Regions from separate parts of the Streptomyces sp. NPDC003697 genome, predicted to be linked through region 2. Evidence: riboswitches for the same ligand, from Rfam matches in the RefSeq annotation. Region 2 holds a riboswitch; the other holds the start of a gene.
What was found. Region 2 has a riboswitch for glycine ahead of gcvT (glycine cleavage system aminomethyltransferase GcvT). Riboswitches for the same ligand answer to the same signal wherever they lie in the genome.
Positions count from the first base shown of each region.

Region 1 (7,266 bases), on a different contig from region 2:
CGACGGTACGGCTGGGGGTGCCCCCGGACGTGGTGTCGGGGGAAGCGGTCCGTACCCACCTCCGGGCTCTCGGCTCCGCCCCGGCTGGGGGTATGTCCAGCCCGGCAGCGCGGCCGACCGCGCTCCGCAGCGACCTACGGCCGTGCCGAGCAGCGGAGGGGCGACATCCATGGCGTCCGAGCAGATCGGCTACCGCGGTCCGACGGCCTGCGCGGCCGCCGGCATCACCTACCGGCAACTGGACTACTGGGCGCGCACCGGTCTGGTCGAGCCGAGCGTGCGGCCCGCCTACGGATCCGGCACGCAGCGTCTGTACAGCTTCCGCGACGTCGTGGTCCTCAAGATCGTCAAGCGGTTCCTCGACACGGGGGTGTCCCTCCAGAACATCCGCACCGCCGTCCAGCACCTGCGCGAGCAGGGTTTCCACGACCTGGAGCGTCTGACGCTGATGAGCGACGGCGCCACGGTGTACGAGTGCACCTCCCCCGACGAGGTGCACGCGCTGCTCCAGGGCGGCCAGGGCATCTTCGGGATCGCCGTCGGCGTCGTCTGGCGGGACGTGGAGAACGCGCTGTCGCAGCTGCACGGGGAACGTGTCGACACCGGCGAGACGCTGCTCGGGCACAATCCGGCCGACGAGCTGGCGCGCCGGCGCAACAGGGCGGTCTGACACCGGCCGTCCGGTCCGGGGACCCGCCACCGGTCCGCACCCGGCCCGGGCTCGCCGCCGGTCGTCCGTTTCCCGGGTTTCCGGGTTCTCAGGTTCTCAGGGTTCCCGGGCTCCTCGCCCGCCGCCGGTGCGCCCGCCGTGCGACGTTGTCAGTGGCGTGGTGCAGCATCGGAGATGTGAGAACCGCGCCCACGATCCTGCACCTCGACATGGACGCCTTCTTCGCCTCGGCGGAACAGGCGTCCAAGCCGAGCCTGCGCGGGAAGGCCGTCGTCGTGGGCGGTCTCGGACCGCGCGGTGTGGTCGCCACCGCCTCGTACGAGGCGCGGGTCTTCGGGGTCCACTCGGCGATGCCGATGGCCCAGGCACGGCGGCTGGCGCCGAACGCCGCGTACCTGGTGCCGCGCTTCACCTTCTACCGGGCGATCAGCGAGCAGGTGATGGGGCTGCTGCGGGCGCTGTCGCCGCTGGTGGAGCCGCTGAGCCTGGACGAGGCGTTCGTGGACCTGGAGGCCGGGGGAGCGGCCGGGGACGCCGAGTCGGCCCGGGCGGTGGGCAGGAAGCTGCGCGCCGACATACGCGCGGTCACGGGTCTGACGGGATCCGTGGGCCTCGCCGCCTCCAAGATGCTCGCCAAGATCGCCTCGGAGCAGGCCAAGCCGGACGGCCTGGTGCTCATCGAGCCGGGCACCGAGCGCGCCCTGCTCGAACCGATGCCGGTGCGGACCCTGCCGGGTGTGGGACCGGCGACGGGCGACCACCTGCGGCGGGCGGGCATCCACACGGTCGGCGAGATTGCCGAGGCGGGCGAGGACGAGCTGGTCCGGCTGCTGGGGAAGGCGCACGGGCACGCGCTGCACGCCATGGCGCTGGCGCGCGACGAGCGGCCCGTGGTCGCCGAGCGGGAGGCGAAGTCGGTCTCGGTCGAGGACACCTACGACGTCGACATCCACGACCGGCTCCGGGTGGGCCTGCAGGTGCAGCGGCTCGCGGACCGGTGCGTGCGGCGGCTGCGCGGGGCCGGACTGTCGGGGCGGACGATCGTGCTGAAGGTCCGGCGGTACGACTTCTCCACGCTGACCCGGTCGGAGACCCTGCGGGGGCCCACGGACGACCCGGCCGTCGTGCGGGAGGCGGCCGCCCGGCTGCTGGACTCCGTGGACACCACGGGCGGTGTGCGGTTGCTCGGCGTGGGGGTCACGGGGCTCGCCGACTACACGCAGGAGGACCTGTTCGCCCAGGCGGCCGGGGTGCGGGAGGCCGGACCGGCGGAGGAGCCGGCGGAACAGGGGCCGTCCGAGGAGCAGCCGGAGCCCGGCGAGCGGCGCTGGCCGGCGGGGCACGACGTGCGCCACGCGGTGCACGGACACGGGTGGGTGCAGGGCAGCGGCCTGGGCCGGGTCACCGTCCGGTTCGAGACGCCCGGCTCCGGACCGGGGCGGGTGCGGACGTTCCGCGTCGACGATGCCGATCTGGAGCCCGCTGATCCGCTTCCGTTGGTGGAACTGGGGCCGGGTGAGGAGGGCGGGCGGGTCTCCACGGCGGCTGAGGGAGCCGGTGCTCAGGTCTCCTCGGAGCCCGCCAGCTTGCCGAACTCGTGGTCGGGGACCGGGGGAGCGGAGGCGACGTCGAGACCGTAGTGGTGGTACAGCTGCAGTTCCTGCTCCGGGGAGAGATGGCGGCCCACGCCGAAGTCGGGAGCCTCCTTGATCAGTGCGCGGGCGAAGGGCACGCGCAGGGTGCCCTCGACCAGCTCGCTGGGCGCCAGGGGCACGAAGGCGTCCCGGGAGAACAGGCCCGTGCGTATCGCCGCCCACTCCGGCACCCCGGTCGCGTCGTCGAGGTACACCTCGTCCACGGTGCCGATCTTGTTGCCGTCGCGGTCGAACGCCTTGCGCCCGATCAGATTGCGCGGGTCGATTTCGGTTCGCACAGGGCCCTCCACTGCGTCGCGATGGTTCGCACCTCATCCGTAAGCACTACGAAAGAGCACAAACGGCACTGCGGCCACTCGAAGGCCTGGCCGGCGTGCCCGCTGGTAGGCTGGCAGCGGCTGCTGACCCCGTGCGGGAGAGTCCTCCGATGACGTCGGAGGCGCCGAAGGAGCAAATCCTCCCCGGAATCTCTCAGGCCCACGTACCGCAGGGGCGAGGTCACTCTGGAAAGCAGGGCGGGTGTCGACGGCGTCCGCTCTCACCGACGGGGAAAGCCGGAGCCTTCGGGCGACCCGGTGAAGCTCTCAGGTCGAGATGACAGAGGGGGAGGCCGTCCGGGCACCCGTGCCGTGGTGCCCTCGAAGGTCGCGTCAGACCAGGAGGCCTCCGCAATGACCGCCCATCGCACTCCGCTTTCCGAACTCGAACGGGGAACGCCCTTCGAGCAGCGCCACATCGGCCCCGACCAGGAGGCCCGGGCCAAGATGCTCGCGCAGGTCGGCTACGGCTCGCTGGACGAGCTCACCGCCGCGGCGGTCCCGGACGTGATCAAGAACGCCGATGGGCTCGCCCTGCCGGGCGCGCGCACGGAGGCCGAGGTACTGGCCGAGCTGCGCTCCCTCGCCGACCGCAACCAGGTCCTCGGCTCCATGATCGGCCTCGGGTACTACGGGACGTTCACCCCGCCCGTGATCCTGCGCAACGTCATGGAGAACCCCGCCTGGTACACCGCCTACACCCCGTACCAGCCCGAGATCTCCCAGGGCCGCCTCGAGGCGCTGCTGAACTTCCAGACGATGGTGGCCGAGCTCACCGGCCTGCCGACCTCGGGCGCCTCGCTGCTCGACGAGGGCACCGCGGCCGCCGAGGCCGTGGCGCTGTCCCGGCGCATGGGCAAGAACAAGAAGGGCCTGTTCCTGGTCGACGCGGACGCGCTGCCGCAGACCGTCGCCGTCATCCGGACCCGGGCCGAGCCGACCGGCATGGACGTCGTCGTCGCGGACCTGAGTGAGGGCATCCCCGCGGAGATCGCCGGCCGCGACATCAACGGCGTGCTGCTGCAGTACCCCGGCGCCTCCGGTGCCGTGCGCGACCTGAAGCCGGTCATCGACCAGGCGCACGAGCTGGGTGCGGTCGTCACGGTCGCCGCCGACCTGCTCGCCCTCACCCTGCTGAAGTCCCCCGGCGAGCTCGGCGCCGACATCGCCGTCGGCACCACCCAGCGCTTCGGTGTCCCGATGGGCTTCGGCGGGCCGCACGCCGGCTACATGGCGGTGCGCGAGAAGTTCGCGCGCAGCCTGCCCGGCCGCCTCGTCGGCGTCTCCGTCGACGCCGACGGGCACAGGGCCTACCGCCTTGCGCTGCAGACCCGCGAGCAGCACATCCGCCGCGAGAAGGCGACCAGCAACATCTGCACCGCCCAGGTGCTGCTCGCCGTCATGGCCGGCATGTACGCGGTCTACCACGGCCCCGAGGGCCTGAGGACCATCGCCCGGCGCACCCACCGCTACGCCACGGTCCTCGCCGAGGGCCTGAGGGCCGGCGGCGCCGAGGTCGTGCACGGCGCGTACTTCGACACCGTGACCGTCAGGGCCGGGGGCCGTGCCGCCGAGATCGTCGCCGCGGCGCGCGACCACGGCGTCAACCTGCGCCTCGTCGACGCCGACCACGTGTCGGTCGCCTGCGACGAGACCACCACGCGGGCCCAGCTGGCGGTCGTGTGGAGCGCCTTCGGTGTCGAGGGCGACGTCGAGGCGCTGGACGGTGCGGCCGGTGACACCCTTCCGGACGACCTGCTGCGCACGGACGACTACCTGACCCACCCGGTCTTCCGCCGGCACCGCTCCGAGACGGCGATGCTGCGGTACCTGCGCCGGCTCGCCGACCGCGACTACGCGCTCGACCGCGGCATGATCCCGCTGGGCTCGTGCACCATGAAGCTCAACGCGACGACCGAGATGGAGCCGGTCACCTGGCCCGAGTTCGGGCAGCTGCACCCCTTCGCGCCGGCCGAGCAGGCCGAGGGCTACCTCACGCTCATCCGTGAGCTGGAGGAGCGTCTCGCCGAGGTCACCGGCTACGACAAGGTCTCCCTCCAGCCGAACGCGGGTTCGCAGGGCGAGCTGGCCGGTCTCCTCGCCGTTCGCGGCTACCACCGCGCCAACGGCGACGACCGGCGCACCGTGTGCCTCATCCCGTCCTCGGCGCACGGCACCAACGCCGCCAGCGCCGTGATGGCGGGCATGAAGATCGTCGTCGTCAGGACCGCCGAGGACGGCGAGATCGACGTCGAGGACCTCCGGGCGAAGATCGAGCAGTACCGCGACGAGCTCGCGGTACTGATGATCACCTACCCGTCCACGCACGGTGTGTTCGAGGAGCACGTCGCCGACATCTGCGCCGCCGTGCACGACGCCGGCGGCCAGGTGTACGTCGACGGCGCCAACCTCAACGCGCTGGTCGGGCTGGCCAAGCCGGGCCACTTCGGCGGCGACGTCTCGCACCTCAACCTGCACAAGACCTTCTGCATCCCGCACGGCGGCGGCGGTCCGGGTGTCGGCCCGGTCGGCGTGCGCGCGCACCTGGCGCCGTACCTGCCCAACCACCCGCTGCAGCCGGCCGCCGGCCCGGAGACGGGCGTCGGTCCGGTCTCGGCGGCGCCGTGGGGCTCGGCGGGCATCCTGCCGATCTCGTGGGCGTACGTCCGCCTCATGGGCGGCGAGGGCCTCAAGCGCGCCACGCAGGTGGCCGTGCTGTCCGCCAACTACGTCGCCAAGCGCCTTGAGCCGCACTTCCCGGTCCTGTACACCGGCCCCGGCGGCCTGGTCGCCCACGAGTGCATCATCGACCTGCGCCCGCTGACCAAGGCGACCGGCGTGAGCGTCGACGACGTGGCCAAGCGGCTGATCGACTACGGCTTCCACGCGCCGACGATGTCGTTCCCGGTGGCCGGCACACTGATGATCGAGCCGACCGAGTCGGAGGACCTGGCCGAGCTCGACCGGTTCTGCGACGCGATGATCGCGATCCACGCCGAGATCGAGAAGGTCGGTTCCGGCGAGTGGCCCGCCGACGACAACCCGCTGCGCAACGCCCCGCACACGGCGGCCGCCCTCGGCGGCGAGTGGCTGCACGCCTACAGCCGTGAGGAGGCTGTCTTCCCGGCCGGCGTCGCGGTCGCGGACAAGTACTGGCCGCCGGTGCGCCGCATCGACCAGGCCTTCGGCGACCGGAACCTGGTCTGCTCCTGCCCGCCGCTGGACGCGTACGAGGACTGAGCGCCGCACCTGGGCTCCGCCCGGCCCCTCTCCGGGGGCCGGGCGGAGCCTTTCGTGCGTCGGGGGTGCTTGTCGTCAGGGGACGGACGAGGGCACGCGCTTCGCCCGGGGTGCGGTGTGCGGGGGCTCGCCGGGCCGTGGCGCGCGGTGTCCGGTCGTGTCGCGTGCGGGCCCGTCGGGCCGTGCGCTCGCCGCGTGGTGCGGGGGGCGTCCTGCGGTGCGCTGCCGGGGCCGCCTCGGCCGGCTGCCGCGCCTCAGGCCGGATAGGCGTGTGTCTGGGTCGCCTTGACCGTCGCCCAGACGCGGGCGCCGGGGTGCAGGCCGAGCTCGGCGGCGGCCACGGTCGTGAGGTCGGCGGCCAGCCGGAGCTCGCCGGTGAGGTCGGCGCGGACCTGGTCGCCGTGGCTCTCCAGTCCGGCGACCTCGCAGGCCCACAGGTTGCGTGCGCTGGAACCGGTGGGCCGGTCCCGGTGCAGGGTGACCGCACTCGGTGGGAAGGCGACGAACACCGCGCCGGTGAGTTCCTCTGCGGTGGTGACGGCGGGGCCGGCGTCCAGCCGGACGGAGTGCCCCTCGGCCCGTCCCCGGTAGAGGTTCAGCCCGACGAGCCGGGCGATGTAGTCCGTCCGGGGACGGCGGGCGATGTCCGACGGGGCGCCCTCCTGGACGACGCGTCCGTCTTCGACGACGACCAGCCGGTCGGCCAGCACCATCGCGTCCAGCGGATCGTGCGTGATCAGGATCGCGACCGCCTCGAACTCCGCCAGGTGGCGGCGGAGCCGGGCCCGGACCTCCAGACGGGTGCGGGCGTCGAGTGCCGCGAGCGGCTCGTCCAGGAGCAGCAGCCGGGGGCCGGTGGCCAGGGCGCGCGCGAGGGCGACGCGCTGGGCCTGGCCGCCGGACAGCCGGCGTGGCCTGGCGCCCGCGTGCTCGGCCAGGCCCATGCGCTCCAGCCACGCGGCGGCCCGGGCGCGGGCCTCCCTCTTGCCGGCGCCGTGGCAGCGCGGACCGAAGGCCACGTTGTCCAGGGCGGACAGATGGGGGAAGAGCAGGTAGTCCTGGAAGACGACGCCGACCGGGCGCTCCTCGGGCGGGGTACGGTCCAGCGCGACGCCGTCGAGGCGCAGATGACCGCCGGTCAGCGGCAGCAGACCGGCGAGGGCGCGCAGGGCGGTGGTCTTGCCCGCGCCGTTCGGCCCGAGCAGCGCGACGACCTCGCCGGGTGCGGCGGTGAGGGCGACGTCGAGGTGGAAGGAGCCGCGGTCGACGACGAGCCGGGCGTCCAGGCCCTCGTCGCCGGCGCCTTCAGGCAGCACGCCGGTCGCCGTGCCGTCGATGTCGGTCATGAGGCGGGTGTCCAGAGGTCGTGGGCGAGGGCCGTCTC
Region 1 is NZ_JBSFNN010000084.1:14,554-21,819, reverse strand. Features, by position in the region: gene ACWDNY_RS25930 (MerR family transcriptional regulator) at 1-670, shown strand, start outside; gene ACWDNY_RS25925 (DNA polymerase IV) at 847-2,310, shown strand; gene ACWDNY_RS25920 (PRC-barrel domain-containing protein) at 2,232-2,603, opposite strand; glycine riboswitch at 2,728-2,822, shown strand; glycine riboswitch at 2,823-2,936, shown strand; gene gcvP (aminomethyl-transferring glycine dehydrogenase) at 2,997-5,882, shown strand; gene ACWDNY_RS25910 (ABC transporter ATP-binding protein) at 6,137-7,228, opposite strand.
Region 1: it holds a riboswitch for glycine, as region 2 does, so the genes downstream of both, gcvP (aminomethyl-transferring glycine dehydrogenase) here and gcvT (glycine cleavage system aminomethyltransferase GcvT) in region 2, are expected to answer to the same signal.

Region 2 (7,266 bases):
GGCAGACCGTCGGGGACGGCGCCGACGGACTGCTGCATCATGGCGCGCACCGAGTCGACGGCCGGCGGGGAGGTGTCGTACACGTCGAGGCCGATGGCCAGGTACGGCGCCCCGAGCGCGGGCTGGACCCAGGCACGGCGCAGCGAGCGGACCGCCGGAGTGCGGTGCGCGTTCTGCGCGAGCAGGGCGTAGAACTGCGCGACGTCGATGGCCGGTTCGGACAGCCTCAGCGGTCCGGCCGGCTGGCGGTCCAGGCCGGTGGCGATGCGGCGCAGGTCGAGCCAGGGGATGCCGACGCCACCGCCGGGGGCGTGCGGGTTCAGCCAGAGGCCGTAGTGGTCGGGGTAGAGGGTGCGGGCGACGTCGAGGCCGTCCACCACCTCGTACGACCGCATCCAGCCGCTGGCCGACAGCTCCTGCGCGGAGGTGACGCAGGGCGCGTAGCCGTGGCCGTCGACCTCCATGTGACCGTACTGCGCGTCGGGGGAGCCGGCCTGGCCGTGCCAGAGCAGCATCCAGACCTGGCCGGAGGAGGGCGTCGCGAGCGCGCGCAGGAGTGCCTCGTAGGCGTCGTACCGCCCGGGCGTCACCTGGCGCAGCATCTGCTCGACCTGCCCGGCCGCGGCGGTGCCAGCGCTCACCTTTTTACCGCCCCTTCATGCAACCAACACTCCGACCGAGCCGTGCGTCCAGTGCCCGGGCAGGCCGCGTTCACACGACATCGCCCGTGGACGCTCTAGCTTAAGCCGCCCCGCGGCGCGGGACCCGCCGCCGTCGGCCCGCGACCGCGGATCGCCCGGGCCGCCGACGTCCCACGCGGCGCGACCCGCGCGCGGTCACCGCCCGCGTCCCGGCCGGGCTCCTTCAGTGGCCCTGCTGGTAGAACGGCCGCACCGTCGCGCGCATCCACTCCCCCACCGGGTCCTCGGCCACGTCCAGGAGAACCAGGTTCACGGGCCATGCGACCGGGACCCGGCCGAGGGCGCGGCCGAGGGCCTCCAGCGGCCGGGCCCGCAGGTCGCCCTCCCAGTGGGACAGTTCCACGCCGACGAACATGACCGGGTCGGCGGTCTCGACGGCGGCGAGGCAGCGGCGGGCGGTGAGCACCACGCCGGTGCCGTCGAACTCCGCGGAGGCGGCGGCGAGGAAGTCCACCGGGTCGTCCTGCCAGTCCGGTTCGAACAGCCGGACCCGGCCGCCGGTCACCGGGCCGTCCAGCGACGTCCGCCCCGCCCGGCACAGCTCCGCCACGGCCTGCGGGGGCAGCGGGACACCGACCACGCCCTCGGGATTCACGGCGATGCCGACCTGCGGGGGCAGCCCGCGCGCGAACTCCACGGCGGGCGCGACGGTACAGGGCATGTGGGCGCCGGCGACCTGGCGGAACTGCTCCTCGGAACTGAAGACCGGCACGTACGCCTGGCCCTCGATCTCCAGCGTGGGCAGGTCGAGCGGACCGCTGTGCGGACCGCCGCCGTTGGGCAGCGGCACCCAGACGAAGCTGCGGCCGAGCACCTCGAGGATGCGCCCGCCGGCCGAGGGCATGCCGAGCGACGCCGACAGCACCTCCTCCAGCTCGTTGCCGGGCCAGCCGCCGTGCGGTTGGGGGTGCGCCTGTGCCGGGAAGTCAGCGGGGATGTCCGCCGGGAAGTCCATCTGCCTACCGCCTGCTGTGAACCACGGGTGTGGCTGAAAGGCTAACGGGTCCCGCGCCGCCCCCTCCGATGCCCACGGAGCGGGCTCCCCGCCCGGGGGTCCCCCGCCGCGGAACGTGCCGCCCGCCGCCGCCGGCCCGCACCGCCGCACGCGGGCGCCCCCCGGTGGCACCACCGGCGCCACCCTCGCACAACGGGCCGACCCCACCGGTGCACGGGCGCACACGGGCGGGCGCCACTGCGGCGCGGGCCGGGCGTGGGCCCGCGCCGCCGCCGCACGGGCGCACGCCCCCGGTGGCGCCGTGCATCACCCCGTGAAGTCGATGCGCCGCAGCGTGTCCGCCGCGTCCCGGTCGAGCAGGACGGCCGAACCGCAGCCGTCGGGCAGGCGGCCCCGTTCGGCCGCGCGCAGCAGTCGTTCGGCGGCCGTGCGGTGGCGCAGGAAGGCGTAGCGCGAGACGCCGCGGCCGCGCTCGCGCTGGCCGGCCAGGGCCGCGGCGGGCGGAACGTCGAGCAGCAGCAGGTGCAGTGTGCCGCCGCGGCGGCGGGCGGCGCGGGCCAGCCAGCCGCGCACCCAGGCCTGCGTCCCGCAGTCGTGCACCACGATCCCCTCACCGGTGCGCAGGGCGCGACGCAGCCCCGCGTAGTGGGCGAGGCGGACGAGCGGCCGGTAGACCGCGTACGGCAGGAACCGCGCGAGCCGGTCGTCGAAGCGGTCGCGGGTGTCCTGGGAGTCGATGCGGGTGCCCCGCACCGCCCGGCGCATCAGGGTGGACTTGCCGCTGCCGGGCAGGCCGGTCACCACGACGAGGTCGCGGGGCCCGAAGAGCAGGGCGTGCGGGCTGCGGCCGGCCCGTTCGCGCAGGTCCCGGACGACGGGCGCGGGGCGCTCCCCGGACCGCACGCGGGCCGGAGCCGCGGGACGCCCCGGCAGTGCTTGGGCCCGTTGCGGCAGCGCGAGTGCCGGAGTCGTGGCGCGTGCCGTGGTGCTGTTCACCGTGATCGCCTCCCCTGGAGTGGTCACAGATCCCCTCCCCCTCGAGTGTAAAAAGAAGGTAATACCCGGTGTCTCGCGTTTTCGTGCACGTAACGCCACAACCCGGTTACGGATGCGGTCCTGCCAGGAGCGGGCGGGGCGTGCAATGATGTTCGCGCCAACTGCATACCGGCCGTTTGAATCCGCGCGGGAGAGTCCCCGGCAGCCGTTTCGCCGGGGCGCCGAAGGAGCAAGTCCCTCCCTTGAATCTCTCAGGCCCCGTCACCGCGCGGGCGAGGCACATCTGAAAAGCGGGCCGCCCGTGCGGCCCCACCCAAGGTGCAAGCCGTGACCCGGCCCGGCTCCCACGCGGACCGGTGGTCATGGCGAACCTCTCAGGTTCCGATGACAGATGGGGAGGAACGTTCCTCGCCCGCCCCCCGCCCGGCCGCGCCCGCGCGGGGGACCCCCATCGCCTGGAGACCGACCGATGAGCAGTACCGAACCCGCACCCAAGCGCCGTACCGCGCTCGACGCGCTGCACCGCTCCCTCGGTGCGACGATGACCGACTTCGCCGGCTGGGACATGCCGCTGCGCTACGGCTCCGAGCGCGACGAGCACCTCGCCGTCCGGACCAGGGCGGGCCTGTTCGACCTGTCCCACATGGGCGAGATCACCGTCACCGGCCCGCAGGCCGCGCGGCTGCTGAACCACGCCCTGGTCGGCAACATCGCCTCCGTCGGCGTCGGCCGCGCCCGCTACACCATGATCTGCCGGGAGGACGGCGGCATCCTCGACGACCTGATCGTCTACCGGCTCGCCGAGAGCGAGTACATGGTCGTCGCCAACGCCTCCAACGCCCAGGTGGTCCTCGACGCGCTGACCGGGCGGGCCGCCGGCTTCGACGCCGAGGTGCGCGACGACCGCGACGCCTACGCCCTGATCGCCGTGCAGGGGCCGGAGTCCCCGGGCATCCTGAAGTCGCTGACCGACGCCGACCTGGACGGTCTGAAGTACTACGCGGGCCTGTCCGGCACCGTCGCCGGCGTCCCCGCACTGATCGCCCGCACCGGCTACACCGGCGAGGACGGCTTCGAGCTGTTCGTCGCCCCGGCCGACGCGGAGAAGCTCTGGCAGGCGCTGACCGACGCGGGCGCCCCCGCCGGGCTGGTCCCGTGCGGGCTGTCCTGCCGCGACACGCTCCGCCTGGAGGCGGGGATGCCGCTGTACGGGCACGAGCTGACGACCTCGCTGACCCCGTTCGACGCGGGTCTCGGCCGGGTGGTGAAGTTCGACAAGGAGGGCGACTTCGTCGGGCGCGAGGCTCTGCTGGCCGCCGCCGCGCGCGCCGAGAACGACCCGCCGCGTGTCCTGGTCGGCCTGGTCGCCGAGGGCCGCCGCGTCCCGCGGGCCGGCTACGCCGTCGTCGCCGGCGGCCAGGTGATCGGCGAGGTCACCTCCGGCGCCCCCTCCCCCACGCTCGGCAAGCCGATCGCCATGGCCTACGTCGACGCCGCGCACGCGGCGCCGGGCACCGCCGGCGTCGGCGTGGACATCCGGGGCAGCCACGAGCCGTACGAGGTCGTGGCGCTCCCGTTCTACAAGCGCCGGAAGTAGCAACCGGTCGGGCGGGGCCCGGCGCCGTCGGACGCGCGCCCGGCCGCCCGCGTGTGACACCGGGCACTTTCCCCCGCTCGCCGGCACCTTCGTCCGTCCCCCGTCACCACCACCGACCCGATTAAAGGAGAATTCACGCCATGAGCAACCCCGAGCAGCTGCGTTACAGCAAGGAGCACGAGTGGCTGTCGCCCGCCGAGGACGGCGTCGCGACGATCGGCATCACCGAGTTCGCGGCCAACGCGCTCGGCGACGTCGTCTACGCCCAGCTCCCGGAGGTCGGCACCGAGGTGAGCGCGGGCGAGACCTGCGGCGAGCTGGAGTCGACCAAGTCGGTGTCCGACCTGTACTCCCCCGTCAGTGGTGAGGTCACCGAGATCAACGAGGACGTCGTCAACGACCCGTCGCTGGTGAACTCCGCGCCGTACGAGGGCGGCTGGCTGTTCAAGGTGCGGGTGACGGAGGAGCCGGCCGAGCTGCTCTCCGCCGACGAGTACGCCTCCCACACCGCCGGCTGAGGAAGACCCAGCGACATGTCGATGCTGAACACCCCCCTGCACGAGCTCGACCCCGAGGTGGCCGCCGCGGTCGACGCCGAACTGCACCGCCAGCAGTCCACGCTGGAGATGATCGCCTCGGAGAACTTCGCCCCCGTCGCGGTCATGGAGGCCCAGGGCTCCGTCCTGACCAACAAGTATGCCGAGGGCTATCCCGGCCGCCGCTACTACGGCGGCTGCGAGCACGTCGACGTCACCGAGCAGATCGCGATCGACCGGGTCAAGGAGCTGTTCGGCGCGGAGTACGCCAACGTGCAGCCGCACTCCGGCGCCTCCGCCAACCAGGCCGCGCTCTTCGCGCTGGCCCGGCCCGGCGACACCATCCTCGGCCTGGACCTGGCCCACGGCGGCCACCTGACCCACGGAATGCGGCTGAACTTCTCCGGCAAGCAGTTCCACGTGGTCGCCTACCACGTGGACGACGACGGCCTGGTCGACATGGCCGAGGTCGAGCGGCTGGCCAAGGAGCACCGCCCGAAGGTGATCATCGCCGGCTGGTCCGCGTACCCGCGGCAGCTGGACTTCGCCGCCTTCCGCCGCATCGCCGACGAGACCGGCGCCCACCTGTGGGTCGACATGGCCCACTTCGCGGGCCTGGTCGCCGCCGGTCTGCACCCGAACCCGGTGCCGTACGCGGACGTGGTCACCTCGACCACCCACAAGACGCTCGGCGGCCCGCGCGGCGGCATCATCCTGGCGAAGAAGGACTTCGCCAAGAAGCTGAACTCCTCGGTGTTCCCCGGCTTCCAGGGCGGTCCGCTGGAGCACGTCATCGCGGCCAAGGCGGTGTCCTTCAAGGTCGCCGCCTCCGAGGAGTTCAAGGAGCGGCAGCGCCGGACGGTCGAGGGTGCGAAGATCCTCGCCGAGCGGCTCACCGCGCCGGACGCCCGCGCGGCCGGGGTGAACGTCCTGTCCGGCGGTACGGACGTCCACCTGCTCCTGGTCGACCTGCGCGAGTCCGAGCTCGACGGGCAGCAGGCCGAGGACCGCCTCCACGAGGTCGGCATCACGGTCAACCGCAACGCCGTCCCGAACGACCCGCGGCCGCCGATGGTGACGTCCGGCCTGCGCATCGGCACGCCCGCCCTGGCGACCCGCGGCTTCACCGCCGACGACTTCGCCGAGGTCGCGGACGTCATCGCCGAGACCCTCAAGCCGTCCTACGAGGCGGAGACGCTCAAGGCGCGGGTGAAGGCGCTGGCCGACAAGCACCCGCTCTACCCGGGTCTGAACCGGTAGAACCCCTTCGCCGGGCACCGCGCACACTGGACCGTGGGCGCGGTGCCCCTCGCGCGCCCGCCCGGCACGCGGCGCCCACCCCGCGCCGGTGCCGCCGTCGCACGTCCCGCACACCCGTACCCGGTGCCCACCCCGCACCACCCCGTCCTGAGGAGTCACCGTGGCCATCTCGGTGTTCGACCTGTTCTCGATCGGCATCGGCCCGTCCAGCTCCCACACGGTGGGCCCGATGCGCGCGGCGCGCATGTTCGCCCGCCGGCTGCGCAACGAGGGCCTGCTCGGCTCCGTCGCGTCGCTGCGCGCGGAGCTCTACGGCTCCCTCGGCGCGACCGGGCACGGCCACGGCACGCCGAAGGCGGTGCTGCTCGGCCTGGAGGGCGCCTCGCCCCGGACGGTCGACGTGGAGAGCGCCGACGAGCGGGTGGAGACCATCCGGACCGCCGGCCGGATCAGCCTGCTCGGCGAGCACGAGATCCCGTTCTCCTTCGACGACGACCTCGTCCTGCACCGCCGCAAGGCGCTGCCCTACCACGCCAACGGCATGACCCTGTGGGCGCACGACGCCTCCGGGTCCGAGCTGCTGAGCAAGACCTACTACTCGGTGGGCGGCGGTTTCGTCGTCGACGACGACGCGGTCGGCGCGGACCGGATCAAACTCGACGACACGGTCCTGAAATACCCCTTCCGCACAGGCGACGAGCTGCTGCGCCTGACCCGGGAGACCGGCCTCTCGATCTCCTCACTGATGCTGGAGAACGAGCGCGCCTGGCGCACCGAGGAGGAGATCCGCGCGGGCCTGCTGGAGATCTGGCGGGTCATGCAGGCCTGCGTGCGGCGCGGCATGACCCGCGAGGGCATCCTGCCGGGCGGCCTGCGGGTGCGCCGCCGCGCGGCCGTCACCGCGCGCCAGCTGCGCGCCGAGGGCGACCCGCTGGCGCACGCCATGGAGTGGATCACGCTGTACGCGATGGCGGTGAACGAGGAGAACGCGGCCGGCGGCCGGGTGGTGACCGCCCCGACGAACGGCGCGGCCGGCATCATCCCGGCGGTCCTGCACTACTACATGGACTTCGTGCCGGGCGCCGACGAGGACGGCGTGGTCCGCTTCCTGCTCGCCGCGGGCGCCATCGGCATGCTGTTCAAGGAGAACGCCTCCATCTCCGGCGCCGAGGTCGGCTGCCAGGGCGAGGTCGGCTCGGCCTGCTCGATGGCCGCGGGCGC
Region 2 is NZ_JBSFNN010000058.1:125-7,390, reverse strand. Features, by position in the region: gene ACWDNY_RS21685 (enhanced serine sensitivity protein SseB C-terminal domain-containing protein) at 1-602, opposite strand, end outside; gene ACWDNY_RS21680 (enhanced serine sensitivity protein SseB) at 865-1,656, opposite strand; gene ACWDNY_RS21675 (AAA family ATPase) at 1,963-2,652, opposite strand; glycine riboswitch at 2,830-2,929, shown strand; glycine riboswitch at 2,930-3,053, shown strand; gene gcvT (glycine cleavage system aminomethyltransferase GcvT) at 3,122-4,249, shown strand; gene gcvH (glycine cleavage system protein GcvH) at 4,390-4,767, shown strand; gene glyA (serine hydroxymethyltransferase) at 4,783-6,045, shown strand; partial or broken gene ACWDNY_RS21655 (L-serine ammonia-lyase) at 6,206-7,266, shown strand, end outside.